3 regions of the Paenibacillus sp. FSL H3-0333 genome follow, and region 2 is predicted to be linked to each of the others. Evidence: predicted binding sites of a transcription regulator. Region 2 holds the regulator's gene; each other region holds the start of a gene.
What was found. Region 2 encodes Rex, which represses fermentation and respiration genes when NADH is low (regulators of the CRP and FNR family bind a similar motif). Its sites were predicted from a motif close to TTGTGAAATATTTCACAA; they were not measured.
Positions count from the first base shown of each region.

Region 1 (5,769 bases), 280 kb from region 2:
CCGTAACAGCATCCACAATCGCTTTTTTGGTTACGCCGTTGCAGCCGCAGACGATTTCTTCATCGGCCATCGCTTCAACAGACATGCCTTTCTTGGCTCCGCCTCCGCCGCAGCAGCTCGTGCCCATAACTTCATCATAGATTTCATTGGTCATCTCTGTGCTGTTTTTCACAAGCTTCTGCAGGTTGGCAGATTCCGTTACATCACCGAACAGAACAGCACCGACAATCACATTATCCTTAAGCAAAATCTTCTTGTAGGTTCGCTTCCATTCATCCTTGGCAGAAATGACGGTATGCTCCGGTGTTTCGGTGAATTCACCAGCGGAGAATACATCTACCCCGGAAATTTTGAGCTTGGTTGCTACAACTGAACCTTCATAGCCTGGAGTCTGACTACCTGACAGATGCTTGGCGAGAACCATGCCCTGCTCGAATAACGGTGCGACGAGTCCGTAGCAGGTTCCCCGGTGCTCTGTACATTCGCCGACAGAATACACATCAGCCATAGAAGTCTGCATATAATCGTCAACTACAATCCCGCGGTTAACGGTGATTCCGCTGTCCTTCGCAAGCTGGACATTCGGCTTGATTCCAACAGCCATCACTACAAACTCTGCGGGCAGCTCACTGCCGTCACTGAAGCGCAGTCCGGTCACCCGTTCTTCGCCGGTCAGTTCTACCGTCTGCTTGCCCATGGCGAATTTCACACCTTGACGCGTAAGCTCTGCCTGTAGCATGGAAGAAGCGGTACGGTCCAGCTGACGCTCCATCAGATCCTCCAGCAGATGCACAACGGTAACCTCCATGCCCAGATTGACCAAGCCCTTCGCAGCTTCAAGACCTAGCAATCCTCCGCCGATTACAGCCGCCGTGCGGTACTGCTTCGCTGCTGCCAGCATCGCATCACAGTCCGCGATATCGCGGAAGCCGACTACCCCATCCTTGGTGCTGCCGGGTACGGGGAGAATGAAAGAATTCGAGCCTGTGGCAATAATTGCTTTATCGTAAGGAACCGCCAGTCCATTATCGGTCAATATTAGTTTGTTCTGTTCATCGATCCGGGTAACCGTCGTGCCAGTATACAGTGTAATATGATTATCCTCATACCACCCAAGATCATTAAGAATGATGTCTTCAATCGTTTTGCTGCCTTCAAGTACATAGGACAACATAATCCGGTTATAGTTGGGATGCGGCTCACTGCCGAAGACAGTAATATCATAAGCGCCGCCCAGCTTCAGAATCTGCTCAATAGTGCCTACTCCCGCCATGCCATTCCCAATCAGCACTAACTTTTCTCTTTCCGCTGCCACTGGTAGACCCTCCTTCAGAAACTCTGATTTCTTCAATAACTTTACCTGATAGAGAAATTATACTGTCCCCAATTCCATGACAAGTGTGACCACAGTCACACGGTATGTGAATTTTTTCACACAAGTGGAGATGACTTCTCGCGTTCTTTCATAGGACAACTTATGGCGTGAAGCACAGAGATATTTTATTCAAAAAAAACGGATACCCATGCAGTTTCGCACAGATATCCATTCATTCACTTATTTCAGTACCAGAGAGATCTCCAGCTTGTCCTGCGGACTGAGCTTCATGTCCACTCCATTACCGAGCAGGCCTTTATCGTTGACCTTCAGTCTCCATTCCTCGCTGCTGAGCGGGGTATAATCCATAACAGTAAGCACCGTCCGGTTATCCTCGGCAAGCCGAACCATACCGCTGTTCTTGAGCAGTCCCTTGACGGACATATCCTGCATAAAAGAAAGCACATGCGAATGTGTCAGCTCCGGCTGCTCGCTCCCCCCGTTCACAGTGATGATGACAGGCTGAAACATCTTTCCGGTTCCGGCAGGCCCTGCTGACATCGTAATGGCTGAACCCGGTTCCAGGGTTGTATTCAGCTCTTGAACCTTCTTGCCGTTCACCTGAATCTCCCAGTTCATGTCCTCACCCAGGGAGACCTTATTCACCTCAAGAATACTAGTTCCATCCGCTGAAAATGTAACAACGCCGCTCTTTCTGAACAGCTCTATTATTGAATTCCCAACCACGTAAGCTTCGTTAAGCAATCTGGCCGAGCTTCCGGCCATTTCACTGTCACCCACCTTGACTGAAAAGGTTAATCCCTGGCCTCCGTTACTGCTGCCGCCATTCTCTGATCCCAAGCCACAACCGCTTGCCGCGGCCAGCAAGAGAAGGCACAGCATGAAGCGCATCCATTTCGTGGACATCCCACGGCACCGCCTTCATATGTATTTTCCCGGACTCTTTAAGGATAACGCATAGAGGAAGGGTTCTCAAATCATTTCTGCCGGAAGAAAAAGTAAAAAGTCCCCGAAGGGACTTATCCAATGCAGCAGGTCCTATTGATAACGCAGGAACAGAATATTGTTCTCCAGATGCACATGCTCGAAGGTCATACCTTCCAGCTCTTCAAGCCGGGCATACGTCAGGCGATAAGTCGTGCAGGCATGTGCGGGCGGTGTGTAGTCATTAGTAACTCTGCGCAGCTCGCGTAGAATCTCTCCGGCCCCGTCATGCTCAGCTTCCAAATTATGCAGCAGTCCGCGCAGCTCCGCAAGTCCTTCTTCGGTTGGGTTCTGGGTGTAGGCCAGCATCTTAGGGAATTCGCTCTCTTCTTCCTTCGCTGTATGCTGCAGCAGCTCTTCACGCAGCATATTGAACAGACGGTGCATCTCTCCGAGGTGCGGTGAATCCTCACCGTGAACGCGGAACACCTTGGTTACATTTTGACTGATTAGCGGAAGCTCTTCACGCAGATAACGGTGATGCTTGTTCACAATATAATCCACCAGCTCCTCAGACGAAGCCTCGTTCAAGGCGGTATCCTCTTCGAGCACCGGATGCTGCTCTTGCAGCTTGTTCAGCTCCTGCACCATTGCTGCCGGATCAAGACCCTTCTCGGCAGCGGCTTCAGCCAGCGGCTTGGCACCTCCGCAGCAGAAATCGATCCGTTGTGCCTTGAAATAATCAGCTGCTTTGGGGAACTGCAGAACAATATCTCTGACCATTGCTTCCGGGGTGAACCCGGGATGAATTGTTGTATCGTTTAATTGATTGGACGCCATGTTGGCCCCTCCTCAGGTTTAGAAGTAGGTTTGTGCTTCTTTTCACTTCTACACCTTATCACTGGCCTTAGGCGGAACTTGTGATTGTACGCACTGAATATAACAAATTTTAATGAACGCGAACTTCTAGCCACCTTATGTAAAATATACTAGACATTTTGTTTTATATATTTTACAATATGCGTGAGGTGAGGGAATGGGGAAGAATCTGAGGCTCAAAGCCTCCAGAGCAGCAAAAGACATGTCGCAAAAACAGCTGGCAGATGCTGTGGGGGTCACAAGACAGACAATTATCGCGATTGAGAATGGTGATTACAACCCCACCCTGAGGTTGTGCATTGACATTTGTGTAACCCTTGGGAAGACGCTGGATCAATTATTTTGGGAGGGAACGAAGGATGAGCAGAACGAACATGGATGAGAGACAATTGCAGCAGCGGCACAAGGCGGGGAATCAGGCATTTCTTTTGATGGCATTCTTATTGCTGGCAGACATGGCGCTGCAAAACTACGGAATGAAGTGGCTGGAATATCCGCTTAGTAATTACGCAATTTTCATGCTGGGTGTGGGTTCCTATGTCGTACGGCTGATCTGGAGCGGTGCATATGTGGGACCGGGCGGAGCACAGGGCGGAGCAAAAGGGAAAAACGTTCTGGGTGCACTGCTGGCGACCGTGGTGGCAGCCTGCATCCTTGTTGTTACCTTCGTGAATCCAACCGCTCAATCAGCAGCAAACAGCGGTGCGAACGGGAAGGTGATTCTGGTCATTTCCGTTACAGCAGGACTGGTCATCTTAAGCACCGTGTACTTGATCCGACGGAGGAATAACCGGGCGGAGTAGAGTGGCTTGTGCTGCTGAAGCAAAAGAAGCGGAGGGGAAATTTGGAACTGGAGGAGCGGAGCGATCGCCTTTGTGTTTGGATTTCTACCGCGAAGAGCGGTTTGTATCAGGAAATCCAAACACAATAGCGGCCGGAAGTCCAAATGTTCACCGCAGCGACGACCTGGCTTCAAGTTCCACTCTTTTTTCGAGCTTCACCTTTTCTATCGAACCGTCGCCTGCATATAAGTCCGCTTGCCCTGCGCATCCTTTAGGTAGGGGCCAAGTCCGGCGAACCGCGAATGATCCACATATACACCCGTCATCCATCTGCCTTCGGTCAGGCCACCGTTCCACTGCAACACCAGATCGGGGGCAGAGATCCATTCCTGATACACTCTGATGTTCTTATCCTTGTATTCTTTGGCCGGTTTGTTCAATTCGCTCAGCGGTGCCGGGGTAAGGTAGGTGGGCACGAAATATACAGAGATCAGCTCCATATCCTCCTCACTCAGAAAAGCCTCCTCCCCCAAGTAAGGCTGGAGCAGCCGCGTGTTCTCATACATAGACCAGATTACAGCTTGAAGTACCATGCTCTGGCTAATTCCATTATGAAAAGTAAAACGGCGCTGAGCATTTGAGCCACTCCCTCCCTTAGCCGTTACCGGCTCCAGGCAATGCCGCTCACAACCGATACATTTCCAGCCGGACGGGCCTTGAATCCATTTCTGAAACACGCTCCCGCTGTCATTATCCCCTTTATATAGAGAAGAAATGATCTCATACGGCACACCGATCCACGCATCCCACAGAGAATCCGGGAGATGGTTATGAAGCATGAACAGCACCTTGTCATAGATCAGCTGTACTTTAATCGAAGCAGTCTCCAGTTCGGCGACATCCTTTTTTCCATAGGTTATTTCCCGGGAAAACAAGGTGATGGTCATGGTCCTCGCCTCCTAAAAGTTGTGTGAGCCCTCCGCTTCCTTCCATCAGCATCGTCCAAAACACATCTCGTAAGCATCCGTCTGCCGCATAACCCTGGGCTTTTCCTACTTTTGTTAACGCTTCCACACATCCGTAATATTTAGTATGTTCTATTATATTACACAGGTAGGGCCTAAGTGCAAGGTTTATTTGGGCAAAATTTGCATAAACAAGCGGAAACGGCATTGCCGTCCTTATAAAGGACGGTACCGTTTCAGCGAGAAATAGAAGGATAAGTTATCGTGTGAAACCTATAAATTCTTATATTTCAAGCAGAACAGCATATGAAAAGCCCCTTACCCGGATACCCGGCAAGAGGCTGTCATCAAAAATATATTACGGTACTGCTACTCCACCCAGCTCTCGGCCCAGGACTGGATTTGCTGCATGACCGGCTCAAGCGCACGGCCCTTCACTGTTAATTCATACTCAATGCGCACCGGTGTCTCCGGGTACACATGACGTACCAGAATGCCCTCGCATTCCAGATCCTTCATGCGCTCGGACAGCATCTTATCGCTCATTGACGGAATCAGTCCGGAAATATCCTTGAACCGCTTGGGGCCGCTCATCAAGGTCTGAATAATGAGTCCGTTCCAACGCTTGCCCAGAAACGAAAAAGCCGTCTCAAATCTCGGGCACATCGTCAGTTGATGTTCTTCCATGGTTATCACCTCTCACTTATGAAGCTTACAATTAGTTAGTATATATAATTTTACCACATTTATTCTGGAATGAACATCGTTTGCCAAAAAAAAGTTCATTAACCACTATTATTATATTTACGCTCTCAATCCTTGGTGTCTTCTGCCTTGCGTCTTAGCTGGATGGCCTCTGTAACCACATAGGCAAGATCATCGT
Region 1 is NZ_JBBODG010000001.1:2,996,366-3,002,134, reverse strand. It holds gene nirB (nitrite reductase large subunit NirB) at 1-1,315, opposite strand, end outside; gene MHH78_RS13040 (hypothetical protein) at 1,556-2,242, opposite strand; gene ric (iron-sulfur cluster repair di-iron protein) at 2,375-3,070, opposite strand; gene MHH78_RS13030 (helix-turn-helix transcriptional regulator) at 3,297-3,521, shown strand; gene MHH78_RS13025 (DUF6773 family protein) at 3,499-3,942, shown strand; gene MHH78_RS13020 (hypothetical protein) at 4,146-4,868, opposite strand; gene MHH78_RS13015 (winged helix-turn-helix transcriptional regulator) at 5,256-5,573, opposite strand; gene MHH78_RS13010 (hypothetical protein) at 5,699-5,769, opposite strand, start outside.
Region 1: the regulator Rex is predicted to act here: its motif matches at 3,131-3,148, upstream of ric (iron-sulfur cluster repair di-iron protein).

Region 2 (5,769 bases):
GATATCCCGCTCTTAACCAGCGTTGTGCCGTTCCCGTTCAAGGCCTCCATCTTTAAGGGAAGAGGGCACTATTTGTGTCTGCGCAAGTTCGAACATAGAATGAACAAAAAGGACTTTACGAGTCCAAGGGAAGAAGCGCTCACCGCTGCGCAAATGCTCGTCTGGCTGACCCAGACGACGACCGGCGATGATGAGGAGCTTAACTTAAGCGGACGGGGCGGCGATTTCTGGGAGACTGTTTCCAGTGATACCGACTCCTGCCTGGGACGCGCCTGTCCCTGGTTCCGCAAATGCTATTACCACCGGGCCAAGCATGAAGCCGGGATCTCCGATGTGGTGGTCACCAATCACTCCAAGCTGTTCGCAGATGTCAAAGCCGGGCATCAGCTTCTTCCGGCGTACGACCATCTTGTTATTGATGAAGCCCATCATCTGGAGGATATTGCCGGCAAGCATCTTGGCATGCAGATGAAATATTTCACATTCGCCCATACCCTCACCCGTCTCTATAAAGATAGCCGTAGCGGGCAGCTGCCTGCCCTCCGCCAGAGTCTGCAGTCTTCAGGCAGTGAGCAGGCCTCCGAATGGAGCGGCGTGATCGACCGGATCTATCCAGATCTGCTGACGGTGAAGGAGTCCTGGGATGCGCTTAGTGACAGGCTCTTCAGCCTGCTGCCCGAGCGCAGCGATGCCGGAGCCGGTGAAGCAGGCCAGCTGGTGGCACGCCTGCAGCCGGGCAAGAAGCCGAAGGATTGGGAGGAGCTGGCTGCCCTTGAGAATACACTGAACCTCAGTCTGAGCGATATCATCCGCAAGGGCGACAAAATGCTCAATGAGATGCGTGACACGGACAGCCAGTCCTCCTCAGACAGTCTTGTGACTGATATCGGCGGGTTATTCAAGGATCTGGCATCCATTAGAGAGCAGATCCGCTTCTTCATGAGTCTGAACGATGAGAATATCGTGTATTGGCTGGAGGGAAGCGGCAATTATAAGGGCAAGTCGCTGCAAATGTATGCTGTTCCCGTAGATGTCAGCACCCAGCTCAGGGAGCTGTTCTTCGATAAGAAGAAGAGCATTATCCTGACCTCGGCCACCTTATCCGTGGATAAATCCTTCCAGTTCATGATCGATAACCTGGGTCTTGGCGAGGCTGCCGAGCAGAGGCGTCTGATGACTGCACTGCTTCCATCGCCATTCAAGTATCGTGAGCAGGCTCTCCTGGTCATTCCCCGGGACTTCCCTAGCGTCAAGGGAAGTATAGGTGATGCCCGCTTTGTGGACACCCTCGTGCACTCCCTTGCCGAGACAGCTGTAACAACACGGGGGCGGATGCTGGTGCTGTTCACCTCCTACAAGATGCTGCGCCAGGTGTATGAACCGCTGAAGGAGGCGCTTGCCTCACAGGATATCGCGGTGCTGGGACAAGGCGTGGAAGGCGGCAGCCGGAGCAAGCTGATCCGCCGCTTCCAGGATAGCCCGGCTTCGGTCTTGCTGGGTACCAGCAGCTTCTGGGAAGGGGTGGATATCCCGGGAGAAGCATTGACCTGCCTGGCGATTGTCAGACTGCCGTTCCAGCCGCCGAATCACCCGCTGGCAGAAGCGAAGTCGGAGCTGCTTCAGGCACAGAAGAAGAATCCGTTCATGAAGCTGTCCGTGCCGCAGGCCGTCATCCGCTTCAAGCAGGGCTTCGGGCGGCTGGTCCGCACGGCGCAGGACCGGGGCATCGTAATTGTGTACGATACCAGAGTCATTGAATCGCATTACGGAAAGTACTTCCTGTACTCGCTCCCCGGTCCCAAGATGGAGCATATGCTCACCGAGCAGATGGTCCCGAGAATTGCCGAATGGCTGGATGACGGCGGGGTTTCCTAATTCATCTGCTATTGCTATTATTAATAAGTCATGATTAACCTGAAGATCCGTTCCCGCCTGCCCTGCCACTCCGGCAGGCGGCGGGGCACGGTTGCTATAATTGTACGGGTCTAACACAACTTTTAAGGAGGAGAATACATGAAATCGGATAAAATATCGGAGGCCGTCGTGCGCAGGCTACCAGTGTACCTGCGTTTCCTGAACGATCTCCAAAAACGTGAAATCTCCACAGTCTCTTCCCAGGAGCTGGGCCAGAAGCTTGATCTGAATCCCGCCCAGATCCGTAAGGATTTGGCTTATTTCGGTGATTTTGGCAGAAAAGGCATCGGCTATGATGTATCTTATCTGATTGAGAAGATCCGCCATATCCTGAAGCTTGACCAGCAAATTAATGTTGCACTGGTTGGAGCCGGTAATCTCGGTCATGCCTTGTCAAACTACAACGCTTACTTAAAGGATACGATGAAGATTACTGCCATCTTCGATGCCTACCCGCCGAAGGTGGGCCAGCAAATCAACTCGCTGGTTGTGCAGCCGATGGAGGAGCTAAGCAGTACAATCCGTTCGCAGGGCATCCGGATCGGGATTATTACCGTGCCCGACAGCGAAGCCCAGAACGTAGCTGATATTCTTGTCGATTCCGGTATCGAGGCGATTCTGAACTTCGCACCGGTTATTCTCAAGACGCCTGCCAATATCCGGATTCATGCCGCAGATTTCACCACAGATCTGCAGAGCTTGGCCTATTATTTGCATGATGGAAAGGATGAGGCTGAAGATGAGCAGTAAGATCACGATAATCAAGAATGGGCACTTCCTGGTTCCGGGCAGTGACAAGCCGGTTCTGAGCGGGTACATGACCCTGGAGAATGATTTGATTACTTACATAGGTGAAGCTGAGCCAGTAGTGGAGGATGGCGCACAGGTCGTAGACGGCAGCCGTCTGCTGTTCATGCCTGGTCTGGTCAATACCCATGGTCATACTGCAATGTCACTGCTGCGCGGATACGGCGACGATATGGTGCTTCAGTCTTGGCTGCAGGAGAAGATGTGGCCGATGGAAGAGAAATTCACTGGTGATGATGTATATTGGGGAACCTCGTTGTCCGTGCTGGAGATGCTGAAGGGCGGCACAACCACCTTCCTCGATATGTATGATCATATGGACCGGGTAGCGGAAGTGACCGAGCAGTCCGGTATTCGTGCGGTGTTGATGCGCGGCGTAATTGGGCTGTGCCCGGAAGAGGTACAGCAAGCGAAGCTCGCTGAGGCGATTGCTTTTGCCCGTAACTGGCACGGCAAGGCTGACGGCAGAATTACGACCATGCTCTCACCGCACGCCCCGTACACCTGTCCTCCAGAGTTTTTCATGAAGTTTGTGCAGGCTGCCCATGATCTGGACCTGCCAATGCACACCCATATGTCCGAGACGCGCCATGAAGTGGAACAGAACGTGGCCGACTACGGCCTGCGTCCGGTCGCACATCTGGAGAAGCTCGGAATGTTCACCCGTCCTTCGCTCATTGCCCACGGGGTTCATCTGAACGATGAAGAGATCGGGATTCTGGCCCGCCATAACGTTGGCGTGTCGCATAACCCCGGCAGTAACCTGAAGCTGGCCAGCGGGGTTGCTCGTGTTCCTGAACTGCTGAGAGCCGGGATTAAGGTCTCCCTGGGTACAGACGGCGCGGCAAGCAACAACAATCTGGATATGTTCGAAGAGATGAGGCTGGCGGCTCTGATCCACAAGGGCGTAAGCGGTGATCCTACAGCGGTACCGGCTCCTGAGGCGCTTCTGATGGCTACGGAGTACGGGGCGCAGTCTATTTTCCTAAGCGGGGTAGGCCGGCTTGCAGCAGGAATGAAGGCCGACTTCATCGCACTTGATATTGACCAGCCTCATCTGCTGCCGCATACCGATCTGCTCTCCCATGCCGTATATTCGGCAAGTGCCAAGGATGTAGAGCATGTATGGGTGAACGGCCAGCAGGTTGTGAAGCATGGACAATGCCTGACACTTGATGAAGAAGCCATCCGCCGCAAAGCACAGGAGACGTTCGAGAGCCTGCTTAAACGGTAATTCAGGGGAACGGGAAAGGAAGCAGCGTGGTGAAGAAGAAGAGGGGAAAATGGATCTGGCTGGGGATTACCGTGGTGCTGCTCCTTCTGTTCGGACTAAGCCAGTTCTATGCCTACATTATGAAGGACCAGTGGAACGAGCGGAGTGAGGCCAAGGAGCTGGCCCGGGCGCGTGCCGGACTAACAGAGGTAACCAAGGCCCAGAAATCTGTATGGAATGAGAATGAGATCTACTGGGTGCTGACCGGTAAAAATGAAGCAGGGACCGATTTGATGGTGTGGGTCCGTTTCACCTTGGAGGGCAAGCCTGCCGGAGGCGACAACGACCTGTATGCTGAGGAACTGAGCAATGGCACCTCAGAAGAGAAAATGCGCGGAATCATAGCCGCTCAGCTGCCGGACATTACGATCGAACGGCTGCTGCCCGGTGTATACAACGGGGAATATGCCTGGCAGCTATTTTACAAAAAAGACGGGCGATTCTATTATAATTTTTACCGCTTCAAGGATGGCAGTGCCATTGGTGAGGGGTACAGTCTGCCGAACCGTTAAGCGGACGGCCAGGCTTGGATTATAGGAGAAGTGGGAGATACAGTGATACTGTGCTCCCGCTTTTTTTGGTGTATCCATAAGAGTAAAGAACAGGTTAGAGCCGTTCATGGGCTTGAGAGTATATACGGGTTGCAATACCATTCATGTATATTAGATCAGCCACAGGAGACGGAATTTTAGACAGGGGGAATTGATAATATGGAAATTTTGTCCTATTTGTATCAGGCGGTGGATCTGTTCAAGGAGGAGCTGGGGGAGAATCTGTCGGGAATTTACGTGCATGGCTCACTGGCGATGGGCTGTTTTCACCCCGATACCAGCGATATCGATCTGCTGATCGTCGTACATGACAAGCTGCCCGCAGAGGTCAGTCATAGACTTGCCAGTCGTATTGTAGCTTATCATGACAGTCTGCCGAATAAGCGCGGAATTGAACTATCTATCGTCCTTAAGACATACCTGCGCAATTTTGTGTATCCTACGCCTTTTGAATTTCACTTTTCGGAAGCACATTTAGAGCGGTACAGAACTGATGAGAATTATCTGTGCGGCGGCTTTGAGGATGCTGATCTGGCGGCGCATTTTGCAGTAGTCTACCATCGCGGGTTTATCTTGTTCGGGGAGCTGATCCGCGAGGCCTTTGCGCCGGTAGACAACAGGTACTATCTGGATTCCATTATCAGGGATATCGATGATGCGCCGCAGAATATTAAGAAATCACCGGTGTATTACACACTGAATCTATGCAGGGTACTCTATTATATGCAGGAAGGTCATGTTTCTTCCAAGAAGGAAGGCGGGGAGTGGGGGCTGCAGCAGTTGCCTGAAGTCTATCACGGCTTGCTTAGACAGTGTCTGAAGGAATATAGCGGTGCGGCAGTCGCCGAAGGCTATGAACCGGGCGAATTAACTGATTTTGCGGAATATATAATGGCTGAAATCAAGCGGACTCCGAACTAAAGATTGGCCGGGCAAAAATGATAAGCGCATGAAACATCCAGAAATTAGTATCAAAAATTTTAAATATATTCACAACTTTATGTAAAATCGTATATACACCTATGATATACTACTACTTGTACTAAGACATGCTAAAGAGCATGTCAGTCTCGGAAGGGCGCTAGACACGCTGGCTGGTCTTTATTATAGAGTTATGCTCGGTCATTTTTGAGAGGAGGACGTTTCTTGAAACTGCGTCTTATGCCTGTACTGCTAACGTCTCTGCTGTCTGCTGCATTATTGTTTGGTGGCTGGTATTCCTAC
Region 2 is NZ_JBBODG010000001.1:3,272,016-3,277,784, forward strand. It holds gene dinG (ATP-dependent DNA helicase DinG) at 1-1,875, shown strand, start outside; gene MHH78_RS14360 (redox-sensing transcriptional repressor Rex) at 2,014-2,664, shown strand; gene MHH78_RS14365 (amidohydrolase) at 2,654-3,955, shown strand; gene MHH78_RS14370 (cell wall elongation regulator TseB-like domain-containing protein) at 3,985-4,506, shown strand; gene MHH78_RS14375 (aminoglycoside adenylyltransferase domain-containing protein) at 4,705-5,466, shown strand; gene MHH78_RS14380 (hypothetical protein) at 5,692-5,769, shown strand, end outside.

Region 3 (5,769 bases), 3.0 Mb from region 2:
CCGGAGGTCCCGGAGACCATAATCCAGCTCCAATCATTGGACAAAAAGCGCTCCGCAGCCATCAACATGACTACCGGAGCGCTCCTTAATTGAAGCCTACTATATTATTAATGAAATAACACGATCATCTAGAGCTTAGTTCAAAGCCTTCCATACCCAGCTCTCAACCTCTGGAAGGTCGATGCCTTCTTCACGGATGTACGCGTGATGCTTCTGCACCATGGCGTCCATCTCGTCAGCGATGGCCTGGTATTTGCTTGCTTCCGGCAGGCTCAGCACAGCTTCCTTCGTAAGATCGAAGCGGTCCATCTGGTTGAGGACACGCATATCGAACGGTGTAGTGATATCGCCATTCTCACGGTAGCCGTGCACATGCAGATTATGGTTGTGGCGGTCGAAGAACAGGTCTTTGATCAGGCCTTCATAGCCGTGGAAGGCGAAGATGACCGGTTTATCTTTTGTGAAAAATTGATCAAACTCATCGTCAGACAAGCCGCGCGGATCAAGCTTCTGACTTCTGAGCTTCAGCAGGTCGACCACGTTGATGTAGCGGATCTTCAGCTCAGGCAGCTTCTCATGCAGGATCGAGATGGCAGCCAAGGCTTCCATAGTTGGTTCGGTACCCGAAGAAGCGATAACGAGATCCGGCTCTCCGCCTTTGTCGGTGCTGGCCCAGTCAATGATCTTAAGGCCTTTGTCCACCAGCTCCTGAGCTTCGTCAGCCGAGAACCATTGCGGACGCGGATGCTTGGAGGATACGATCAGGTTGATCTTCTGGCGGTCATTCAGGATCTTGTCGAACACAGCCAGCAAGCTGTTCGCATCGGACGGCAGATACTCACGGATGAATTCAGGCTTCTTGTCAGCCAGATGGCCGAGCAGACCCGGATCCTGGTGGGTATAACCGTTATGGTCCTGCTGGAACACTGTCGATGTGGCGATCACGTTCAGGGAAGGAATGTCTTCTCTCCAGGTCTGATCTGTAGCCTTGCGCAGCCACTTGAAGTGCTGGGTGATCATCGAATCGACCACGCGCAGGAACGCTTCATAGCTGGCGAAGAATCCGTGGCGGCCGGTCAGTACATAACCTTCCAGAATTCCTTCTGCCTGATGCTCCGACAGCTGGGAGTCAATGACACGGCCGTATGGAGCGAGGAATTCATCCTGCGGTTCCTGAATGGCATCCATCCATTGACGCTTGGTCACTTCGAATACCGGTCCCAAACGGTTAGACATGGTCTCATCCGGTCCGAAGATTCTGAAGTTGCGGTTCTCTTCGTTGAGCGTAACAACCTCTTTCAGGTATTTGCCCAGCACCGCCATATCCTGTGCAATCACTTGGCCTGGAGCGGAATTATCGAGAGTATAGTTGCGGAAATTCGGCTTGTGCAGGTCTTTGATCAGTTTGCCGGCATTGGTTACCGGGTTCATGCCCATACGTCTGTCGCCGGTTGGCAGAATTTCAGCCAGATCTGCGTTCAAACGGCCATTCTCATCGAACAGTTCCTCAGGTCTGTAGCTGTTCAGCCATTCAAGCAATGCCGGAGCATGCTTCATGTTCTTCTGATCGACCGGAATCGGCACCTGGTGGGCACGGAAGGAGCCTTCGTTCGGCACGCCATCCCACGATTTCGGACCAGTCCAGCCTTTAGGGGAGCGGAAGACCAGCATCGGCCATACCGGACGGGCAGTATCGTTATTTTCACGGGCATTCTTCTGAATGGCGGCAATTCTCTCTACGATTGTATCCAGCACCTTCGCCATTTCCGGGTGCATCAGATCCGGGTTCTCGCCTTCTACGAAGAAGGCTTCCCAGCCGTTGCCGGCAAAATAGGCGGTCAATTCTTCTCTGCTCATCCGTGACAGAATCGTCGGGTTGCTGATCTTGAAGCCGTTCAAATGCAGAATCGGTAATACAGCACCGTCTGTAATCGGGTTGATGAACCGGTTGGACAGCCAGGAAGCGGCCAGAGGACCGGTCTCTGCTTCGCCGTCACCTACAACGACTGCTGAGATCAGGTCAGGGTTATCCAGAATCGAACCCACGCTGTGCGATAGGGAGTAACCCAGCTCGCCGCCTTCATGAATCGATCCGGGTGTTTCAGGAGCTGCATGGGAGGCAACACCGCCAGGGAAGGAGAACTGCTTGAACAGCTTTTTCAGACCAGAGATGTCCTGAGTGATCTGCGGGTAGATTTCGGTGTAGGTTCCGTCAAGATAAGAGTTCGATACCATCACCTGACCGCCATGGCCCGGGCCTTCAATATAGAACATGTTGAGATCATATTTAGTGATAACGCGGTTCAGATGCGCATAGATAAAGTTCTGCCCAGGGATCGTGCCCCAGTGTCCGATCGGCTTCACTTTGACGTCTGCATCCTTCAGCGGTTCTCTTAACAACGGATTATCCTTCAAATAAAGCTGGCCTACGGAGATGTAGTTCGTTGCACGCCAGTAAGCGTCAAGCTTTGCCAGATACGTTTTCGAGGAATAATCCACCTGTTCGATTGTTAATCCCATGTCTTCCACTCCCTAAATTTTTCTTTGTAAATTGAATGTATCACTTCTACATTTACATCATACATCGGCATTTCAGAAATTCAATCTTTTTAGAAATTAATACGGTCCAATATTGTGAAATTTTGAACATAGTATGAATTCCTCTGCAAATCACGCACAAAAAGATGTTTATTTTTATAATTATGGATTAATTTGTTATACTAAAAAACGCTAAAAAGACCGGGATTCCTCCCGGCCTGCTATACCTCAGTTATGCTATTTACACCGTCCATCCGTTAATGCACAGATACAAACGTGTTAAACTTCAGATACTCATAATGGAAGCGCATATGCGAGAACTCAAACGGCGTGCCGTTATCCAGGAAGAAGATCCCCTCCATAATCCCTACGGGTTCATTCTCCTTAAGATGGAGCAGCTCCTGATCATTCAGCAGTGAAGGCCCGGCAAAAATAGACAAAAAGGATTTGGTCACCGCCAGATTGCGCGATTCCTCCAGATAATGAAAAATCGATCCCTCGATAATCGTCTGGTCGAGATTTTGCACAATTTTAATCGGAATATATCCCGTCTCAATCATGAACGGCGCACCTTCAAACAGGCGCAGACGCACGATCTTATACACGAAATCATGGGGCATCAGGAACAAATCCCGCTGAATCTCCTCCGTGGGCCGGATGACCTCGAAGCTTAGCACCTTGATCTCCGGCTTCTTGCCGTGCATCTGGAAGTTATCCGACACCCCCAGATTAGAGCCTTCGTAATTGAAGATCGAATCGTTCTTTATGTATAACGGATTGATGAAGGTGCCGGAGCCGCGTTTCTTGAAAATAATGCCCGAGCTCTCCATCTTCATCAGCGCACGCTTAATGGTACTGCGGCTAACCTGATACGCCTCGCTGAGACTGCGCTCATCCGGCAGCTTCATATCGGCGTACTGCCCGGCAAAGATCTTTGTTTTGAGGTCAGCAATAATCTGCTTGTAGACAAATTGGGTCATGGGGTTCTCCTTCGCCGGAACTTTGCAGAACGAAATATTCAAGATTAAATATATCATAATTTAGATAGGGCAAAAAGGATGAATCCACGGATTCACCCTTTCTGACGCTTGTTGTCCCAATCCCTATACCATTTGACAATCTCCCGGCTCGGTTTCTCCGCAACCTCTGCTTCCATGACCGTTTCCAGCAATACATACTGTCTTTGCACCAGAAAATGAAAGCCCATTCTATCCGATATTTGCATGTACAATAATTGCGCTTGCTCCTCTAACGGATAGCGGGTGCAGACCTGTTCAATATGCTTGAAGGCCTGTTCATATTCTGCATTCCCCATATACCAGCGGACCAGATTCAGCTTCAGCCGAATCCACTGCAGCTGGAATCTCTGCCGTTCAAGCTCCGCCCACACATAATCGTACCCCTCCAGATATTCGCTCTTGAACAGCTTCAGGATTCGTTCGTATTCGGGCAGGGTGTCATTCGAGAGCTCTAACCCCGCTTGGATAAAGCGGTCAAACTCATCAACGTCCAGGCAGATGCCATTCAGCTTGAGCAGATAGCCGTCCGCCGTATTTTGCAGGAGAATCCGTTCTCTGCTGAAGGGCTCCAGCATCTTGCGGATATGATACACAGCCGTATATAACTGCGGATAGGCCCTGTTCGGATCAAAATCAGCCCACAGCAATTCAATCAGGGTAGCTTTACTGACCACTTTGCCGCGATGATGCAGTAGGTAAAAGAAGATTTCCTGCGCCTTCGCCGTTCTCCATTGCAGTGACGGAAGCTCCTGACTCCCTTCGTAGATCCGGAAGGCATCGAGCATCAGCATTCTCCAGCTTGTCTGCGCTGACGCTGCCCGGGCTGCCAGGCCAGGCTTCTGCTGAGCGTTCAATCTCCGAACTGTAAGCTTCAGACGGTCCGTATGAATCGGCTTAAGCAAATAATCCAGAGCATTCAGCTCAAAAGCCTTGATCGCATACTTATCATATGCCGTTACGAATACAACCTGCAGATCGGGTCTCCGTTCCAGCAGCCTTTCCGCCAGCTCAATCCCGCTCAGCTCCGGTAAATGAATATCGAGAAACACAATATCGGTCTCGGTCTCCTCTACCTTTTGCTGCCCTTGCAGCGGATCGGTATATTTGCCGATAATCTCAAAACACCCAAGCGCATGCAATTGGCGTTCCAAAGCCTTTAGTGCCAATTCTTCATCGTCAATCAGGATTGCTCTCATTCGGATCTCCTTCGCAACTGGAAATCGGTACGGTTTTATAACCATTATACTTTAAATTTAATGATTTAGGGGCTGGAGGAGAAATGATCTCTCCTCCAACCCCTATCCATTTATTCTGTAACCCGTTGTTCCTTCTGTTCACTGTCGATCCGGTACTGATGGTCGATGACAGCCTCCTGGATGTCCAGGTAGGCCCAATGATTCTTGGAGACATCCGGGAATTTCACCGCATCTGCTCCATGGAGCGGGCCGCGGTCAAACATCTGATTAACAATGACTACTGCTTCCGCACGGGTCAGATAAGCATTCGGCTTGAAGCTGCCGTCCGGATAGCCCTTAAGCAGGCCTGCCGACACGTTGGCTTCAATTACCGCCTGAGCCCAATGTCCAGTGGTATCGCTGAAGCCCGATTTTCCGTCAGCCGGTACGGCAAGCTTCAGGTAGTTGGCAGCAGCAGCGGCCATCTCTGCTCTCGTAATCGGTGCATTGCCCCGGAATTTCCCGGCCGGATCCCCCTTCATCACGCCCTGTGCATTCACAAAGGCAATGGCTGCTGCCGCATAATGGCGGACAGCCACATCCGGGAAGGGAGAAGTACCTACAGCCGCACTAGCATCATAGCCCAGATTCCGGGCAATCATGAGCGCCATCTGCGAGCGCGTTACCCGTTCGTCCGGCTTGAATTGACCATCCGGGAAGCCAACGATATAGGATACATGTGTAGCAGGCGACTGATTATTGAAGTTAATAATCGTAAAGGTACTGAATTTGTTTACCGAGAATTCCAGTCCAAGCAGTCCCTCTTTATAGGTAACCGCTTTGCCTTTGACAACCTCTTTCGTGCCGTCGGTATGTTCAATGAAAATACCGAGCTGTGCGAGGAATGCATTACGTGCCGCTTCATTCGCAGGCAGCTTCACATCTCTTAGCGGCAGGATCAGGGTTACCGCCCTGCTGGACAGGTTCGTCTCAATGGTCATCGGTCTGGCGACCACTTCGATTTTGTTGTCCTTGGC
Region 3 is NZ_JBBODG010000001.1:318,741-324,509, forward strand. It holds gene MHH78_RS01300 (TIGR03915 family putative DNA repair protein) at 1-93, shown strand, start outside; gene MHH78_RS01305 (phosphoketolase family protein) at 136-2,520, opposite strand; gene MHH78_RS01310 (GntR family transcriptional regulator) at 2,796-3,518, opposite strand; gene MHH78_RS01315 (response regulator) at 3,611-4,753, opposite strand; gene MHH78_RS01320 (S-layer homology domain-containing protein) at 4,864-5,769, opposite strand, start outside.
Region 3: the regulator Rex is predicted to act here: its motif matches at 2,633-2,650, upstream of MHH78_RS01305 (phosphoketolase family protein).